Regions from separate parts of the Pseudoalteromonas sp. BZA4 genome, predicted to be linked through region 2. Evidence: riboswitches for the same ligand, from Rfam matches in the RefSeq annotation. Region 2 holds a riboswitch; the other holds the start of a gene.
What was found. Region 2 has a riboswitch for lysine ahead of dapA (4-hydroxy-tetrahydrodipicolinate synthase). Riboswitches for the same ligand answer to the same signal wherever they lie in the genome.
Positions count from the first base shown of each region.

Region 1: another riboswitch for lysine. It lies ahead of lysC (lysine-sensitive aspartokinase 3); the one in region 2 lies ahead of dapA (4-hydroxy-tetrahydrodipicolinate synthase).

Region 1 is NZ_JBECOT010000001.1:53,690-57,108, forward strand. Features, by position in the region: gene nhaD (sodium:proton antiporter NhaD) at 1-936, shown strand, start outside; lysine riboswitch at 1,025-1,197, shown strand; gene lysC (lysine-sensitive aspartokinase 3) at 1,279-2,658, shown strand; gene ABMY41_RS00220 (4'-phosphopantetheinyl transferase superfamily protein) at 2,635-3,372, opposite strand.
Region 2 is NZ_JBECOT010000026.1:10,183-13,601, reverse strand. Features, by position in the region: gene ABMY41_RS12110 (protein adenylyltransferase SelO family protein) at 1-404, opposite strand, end outside; gene ABMY41_RS12105 (DNA-3-methyladenine glycosylase I) at 413-1,108, opposite strand; lysine riboswitch at 1,292-1,488, shown strand; gene dapA (4-hydroxy-tetrahydrodipicolinate synthase) at 1,626-2,510, shown strand; gene ABMY41_RS12095 (2,3,4,5-tetrahydropyridine-2,6-dicarboxylate N-succinyltransferase) at 2,525-3,265, shown strand; gene ABMY41_RS12090 (PLP-dependent decarboxylase) at 3,265-3,419, shown strand, end outside.

The sequences.
Region 1 (3,419 bases), on a different contig from region 2:
CTGATGTTTCTGATTGGTGGCTTTGCGTTTTTATTTTCATCTATTTCAGACAACATAACTGCAACTTTAATCTCGCTTGCGGTGGTGATGTCGCTGAAATTAGATCCTAAAAAATTAATAAAATATGCGACCTTAATTGTATTTAGTGTTAACTCGGGTGGGGTATCGCTGATCACCGGTGATGTTACAACCCTGATGATTTTCTTAGACGAAAAAGTCACTATTGCTAATCTACTATTATTAATTGCCCCTGCTCTGACAAGTGTTGCACTGCTCGCGGCGATGTTGTCGGTGGGTATGTCGGGTAATGTTGTGTTTGAAAAGCAAGCAGCCCGTCGTATCGAAAAGACAGATATTACCATTGCGGTTATCTTCTTCTCGACGATTATTGCTACGTTAACTTTGAGTGTGCTTTATAGTGTGCCGCCGTTATTAACCTTTTTATTTGGTTTATCTCTGATGTTTTTGGTTGCGCAATTCTTAATGCGCAAAAAAGACGTTAACAAAAAAATCATCGATTATATTCGTGAAATTGAATACGACACCTTATTGTTCTTCGTCGGTGTATTATTACTCGTTGGCGCATTAAAAGAAGTTGGTATGCTTGCTAAATTTACTCACTTATATGAGTTGATGGCACCGGAATATGCCAACTACTTGATGGGGCTATTATCAGCGGCGGTAGATAACGTACCTCTAACAGCAGCACTTTTAAAAGCTGATATTGTGATGAGCCCTCAGCAATGGCTGTCGTTTACTTACGCAACTGGGGTCGGTGGCTCAATGCTTATAATCGGCTCTGCGGCAGGTATTATTGCCATGAGTAAGGTTAAGGCACTGACCTTTATGAGCTATCTTAAAATGTCGGTTTATTTATTAATTGCTTATACCGTTGGTTATTACGGTTCGCACTTAGCGGGCAGTTTAATTTCATAAAACAACTTGACAGCTAGACGTCTAAACGTTAACTTTCGAAGCCTGCTTTTAACAGCAGGCTTTGTTATTTTAACCAGGTGTTAACTTAACATTCAGAAGAGGTGCGATACTTAGGTAATTAATGTGAGGTGACGAACGCCAATGACCATTAATGAGGGAAGTACTCGCCGAGAAAATTAACCGGACGTCACGGTTATTTTTCGGTTTATGGGGCTGAATCCTCAAAACTGTCACCAAACTAGGTGGAGAGCTTCTGGCATGGACTACTCTTTATTTTCAAAGCACCCCCTTGCCGAGTTCTTCTTGAATTACTGTGGATAGTTTTCCACAAAAGGAGACGACATGAATACCCAATTAGCCGCCAACACAAAATCAGATTACGTTGTTGCAAAATTTGGTGGCACCAGTGTAGCTAACTTTGATGCTATGAGCCGCTGCGCTGAAATCATTTGTGCTGATAATCAAGTACGTATAGTTGCTGTGAGTGCCAGTGCGGGCGTGACAAACCATTTAGTTGCATTGTGTAAAGCTGATTTGAGTGCGGCTGAACGTGATGAGCACATTACTGGTGTGGTAGCCATTCAAGAAGCAATCTTGGCAGAGCTGTCGCTGGATGCTGATTTAGCACATGGCTTTAATGAAACGCTTAAGGCTTTTCAAAAGCTAGCATCAGACGGGGCTAAGTCAGTAGCAGATCAAGATGAACTACTGAGCTTTGGCGAGCGTTTATCATCGTATTTATTTACTCAAGTATTACGCGGGCAAGGTCTTGATGCGGTGCGTTTTGATGTACGTAAAGTGCTAAAAACAGATAGCCAATTTGCTAAAGCTACCCCAAATGTTGCAGCAACCGCTGCGGCTGCTAAAGAGCATTTAGTGCCATTACTTGATGACCATGTTGTGGTAACTCAAGGTTTTATTGGTAGCAATGAGCACAATCAAACAACGACCTTAGGCCGTGGTGGTTCAGATTACAGTGCTGCATTACTAGCAGAAGCAATTAACGCAAAAAGCGTGCATATTTGGACCGATGTTGTGGGTATTTTCAGTACTGATCCGCGTTTATGCGCTAAAGCAAGCCCAATTGCACGCTTAAGCTTTGATGAAGCGGCCGAAATGGCAACGTTTGGTGCAAAAGTACTGCATCCTGCAACCATTTTACCTGCAAGCCGTAGCCATATTAGTGTGTTTGTTGGTTCAAGTCGTGAACCACAGTTAGGTGGTACATGGATTGAAAAAGAAAAATCTCAGCAACCCGGTATACGTGCCGTAACACAGCGTAAAAATCAAATTCTGTTAACGGTTAAAAGCCCAGAAATGCTCCTAGCGAGTGGTTTCTTAGCACGTGTTTTCACCATTTTAAGTGAGTTTAATATTTCGGTTGATTTGGTTACTACCTCCGAGATCAGTGTTGCAATCACTTTAGATAACGCGCCGAATGCATCACGTCCTGAGCTTGATCAAGCTTGTTTAGATAAGCTTTCTGAGTTTTGTCATGTGTCGGTTGAGAATAACTTAACGCTGGTGGCTTTAATTGGTTCTGAAATTCAATTACGTCAGCAAGAAATGAATTTAATGCAGGTATTGAGTGATTTTAATATTCGTTTAATTTGCCACGGTGCAAGTAAACATAACCTTTGCTTCTTAGTTGAGCAAAGCGAGTCAGATGAAGTCGTGCAGGCTATTCATAGCCGACTATTAGAAAGCCAAGTCGCGGCGTAGGTCGTTAAAATTAATAAAAGAGCACTGCCAGTCAGTGCTTTTTTGTGCCACAACACTTATATCAAAACCTTCAATAGAGTTACTACTCGCGCTGAAATTATGTTTGCTCAATTCTTCAAATACATTAGGGGCAAGTAGTTTCGCAATAGGCTGAGCACTTGCTTTGGCAAGCGCTTCTTTTAATGTCCAAATTCTAAAAAAGCACTGTGCCTGTTCATCGGGAGCGTCAAAACGGCTAATTAAGTCAACTTCATCTTGATGATAAAAATGCTTGGCGAGTTTGATAAAAGGGCGAGGCTTACTGCTTTGTTCAATATCAAAACCAAATAGCTGTTGTTCAGGGTTAAGGGCTGCGCCAATTAAACCATTTGAATGTGATAAACAGGCCCACACAGGTTCTCTAACTGGGGTATGTAATTTAAGCTTGCTGTCTTTGTCATCAAACTGGCTCGATATTTCATTGAGGGCTAAATCATCATGAGGGTAAGCATGTTGATACAAATACTTTAACGTTAGGCGAGTCGCTAAGTACTCTTGCTTGGCAGCAGGGACTTTGCGTTTTTCAAGCACACTTAATTCAAACTCACTGAGTAATTTATCAACGGGTAAACTTGCAACATCAATACGTGTTGCATCCATAAGCATAATTTTTTTGGCTGTTGTCTTGCTTTGTTGCCCGATGATAAGAGTATTCGAAAAGTAGTGACTGCTCATGGTTTAACGCTTACACGAAGGCTCGTATTTAGTTTTGTTTATTTTTA
Region 2 (3,419 bases):
TGAAGTGCCTCACTCATGATGTACTCACGTACAGCCGGACCAATTGCACAGCGACCATCACCACCACGTGAGAATACCGTTGCTCCTGCACCTTTTAACTGTAAATCCCACAATATGCCATTTTGATCTGCAATAGCACCAAGCAAATGTGCTCTGCCATCACCAAGACGCGGTGAAAAATGACCAAATTGATGACCTGAGTAACCAAGTGCAACCGGTGCAACATCTTTATCTATTGTTGAACCAGATAGTAATTTAGCTAAAAATTCGCTGTCGTGATTAATCGCAAAATTATCAGCGAGCTTGTCATTAAATAGCAGTAATTGCGGCTTAGCAACGGCACTCGGCATATCTTTAATAGCAAGCAGTTCACTAATATCTGTGTATCGGGTTTGCAGTTTCATAACTGTCCTTAAGATGTCGCTATACCTACACGATTATCGCCTACACCATAGGCCACTAGTTGGCTTAGAGCCTGCAGGCTGTAACCGCTTTGCTGTTGTAATTCATTGAAAAAATCTTGTGCTGCTTGTAATGACTTTTTAGTTTGTAAGCCGCCATCAATCAACTCATGGGCACGCAAGTAGGCTTCTACATCGCGAGAAAGCAAAAAGGTATCTTTACCAAGCGCTCGCAAAGCGTAAGGGCCAGTATTTCCCCCTAGACGCGCACCATGCTTTTTAAGATAGGCCCACAAACCAATAATATTGTCAGTTGGCCAATCTGCAATAAATTGGCTAAAACTGCCATGTTTCTCGGCAACTTCGTGGATCATGTACGCATTTTCTGGGATCGTTTGTACTTTTTTAAAATTACGAACAATTCGCTCATCACTGGCTTTTTGCTCAAGCATATCTGGCGGCATCATCAACAACTTTTCTACGCTGAAATCCCAAAACACATCACGAAAACCAGCCCATTTATTATTGATAACAGACCAATAAAAACCGCTTTGAAAGACTTTACGCGTAAACTCTTCTAACCATAAATCGTCATGCATTTTGGCAATATCAGTATCATCGAGCGGGTTTGATAACAATGCATGCAGCATTTCTTCGCTGCCTTTTCGAGATACGGCTCGCTGATAAATATCGTTAAATTTTTCCATCATTTTTCCAATTTATTTGGTTAACGCTAAGTGTACGTAAAAACACGCTTATACGTAACCATGTTGCAAAATCGGTCACTAAAAAACAAATCCTTCGCCTTGACACCTAGATGGCTAAAATGCTTTAATCGCCGCCAATACCCTATTTAACTATGTTGGCTTTAACCTTTAAAGCGAGCATAAAGGGCTGGAAGAGGTGCGTTATTCAGGTAGCGTATGGGAAGAGCACAGACTCTGTTGATCATACGTGAGGGGAATTAACGCCGAGAAATAACACCGTTTGTGAGGTGCTTATTTCGGGCGACTGGGCTGAATCCCAGCGACTGTCACCAACAATAGCATAGCGCTATTGATTAGTTTGGTGGAGAGCTTCTGGTCTTAGTATAATAAGGCCGTCGCGTCTTTATTATTTTAAGCCCATTCGCTCTTCGAATTATACCTTGTTCGAACGACGACATGCGGCTCCATTCAAATGTTCCCGCATAAACTCTTCGAATACCTTATAAGTTCGTGAGAGATGATCAACAATTTTGATTTAAACGACTATCCATTGTGGACAGCGCTTGTCACGCCATTTTCTGAATCTGGCGAGGTCGATTACACGGCCCTTGAACAACTGGTCGCGGAGCAGCAAGATGCAAATAACGGCATTTTATTGCTTGGCAGTACCGGTGAAGGACTGGCGCTTTCACTCAAAGAGCAACAAGCCATTGTTGAGCATGTTTGCCAATTAGCACCGAGTGTACCACTCATGGTTGCTGTGGGCGGCATGAACCTTAAGCAACAAGTTGCTTGGGTTGAATACTGCAACCAACTACCTATTCATGGCTACCTGTTAGGTTCACCTCTGTATGCAAAACCTGGGGTTGTTGGGCAAACACATTGGTTTGAAAGCCTATTAGACGCAAGTAACCACCCTTGTATGTTGTATAACGTACCAGGGCGCAGCGCAGTTGAGATTTCACCACAGGTGATCAAAAACCTTGCTGAGCACAGAAATCTTTGGGCTTTAAAAGAAGCCAGTGGCGACATTAGCAAATTTGAAGGCTTTAGAACGGCATCACCAACACTGGCTATTTTCAGTGGCGATGATGCACTTATGCCATATTTTGCTCAAGCTGGTGCAAAAGGTTTAGTTTCGGTTGCCGCGAATGCTTGGCCGAGTCAAACCCATGAGTTTGTTAAACGTAGTTTAAGTGGTCAATACCCAAATCTATTCACCGATTGGTCGCAAGCAATCCAAAGTTTATTCGCTGTGGCAAACCCAATCCCCGTAAAAGTACTGATGCACCTGCAAGGTAAAATAAACACCCCGCATTTACGTCCGCCGCTTACGCATTTAGAGCTTGAGCAAACAGACAGCATCACCCACGCAAACAACACAATTTTATCTTGGAACTAAAAACAGGTTTTATCATGAGCTGGTTAGAATTATTAAACAACTTAGAATCAGGCGCAGTTCGCGCAGCAACACAAGACGAGAACGGCAACTGGCACGCCAATGTTGAAGTTAAACAAGGCATTTTAGAAGCCTTTAAAAACGGCACTAATACTGAGTTCCCTGGTGGTTTTGTTGATAAGCACAACTTAGCACCACAAGGCTTTGCAGCAGATGCAGGCGTGCGTATGGTACCAGGTGGTAGCAGTGTTCGCCGTGGCGCACACGTTGCCAAAGGCACCATTATCATGCCACCAGCATATGTGAATATTGGTGCGTTCATCGACGAAGGTACTATGGTCGATAGCCACGCATTAGTGGGTTCATGCGCACAAGTGGGTAAAAATGTTCACCTAAGTGCTGCAGTACAATTAGGTGGTGTACTAGAGCCAATTGGTGCTAGCCCTGTGGTTATTGAAGATGACGCATTCATCGGCGCAGGCTGCGTTATTGTTGAAGGTGTGGTTGTGAAAAAAGGTGCTGTACTTGCGCCAGGTGTTCGTTTATCTGCAACTATTCCTGTCTACGATTGCGTTAACGAACGCCAGCTAGACAAAGGTGAAGCCATCCCAGAAAACGCGATTGTGATCCCAGGCTCTCGCCCTGCTTCAAATGCATGGGCTCGCGAGCAAGGTCTAAGCATGTCTTGTGCATTGATCGTGAAATACCGTGATGAACAAAGCGATGCATCATTACTGTTAGAAGAGGTTTTACGTTAATGAGCTTTTTGAGCACGCCCATCAAGCAAGCGGTTGAACAAGTTTCAACACATCTTGATACGCCATTTTTTATCTATGATTTAGATAAATTAACTGCACATTTAAATCAACTGACTGCGCAAACCGATGTGAAGCTTTGGTATGCCGTAAAGGC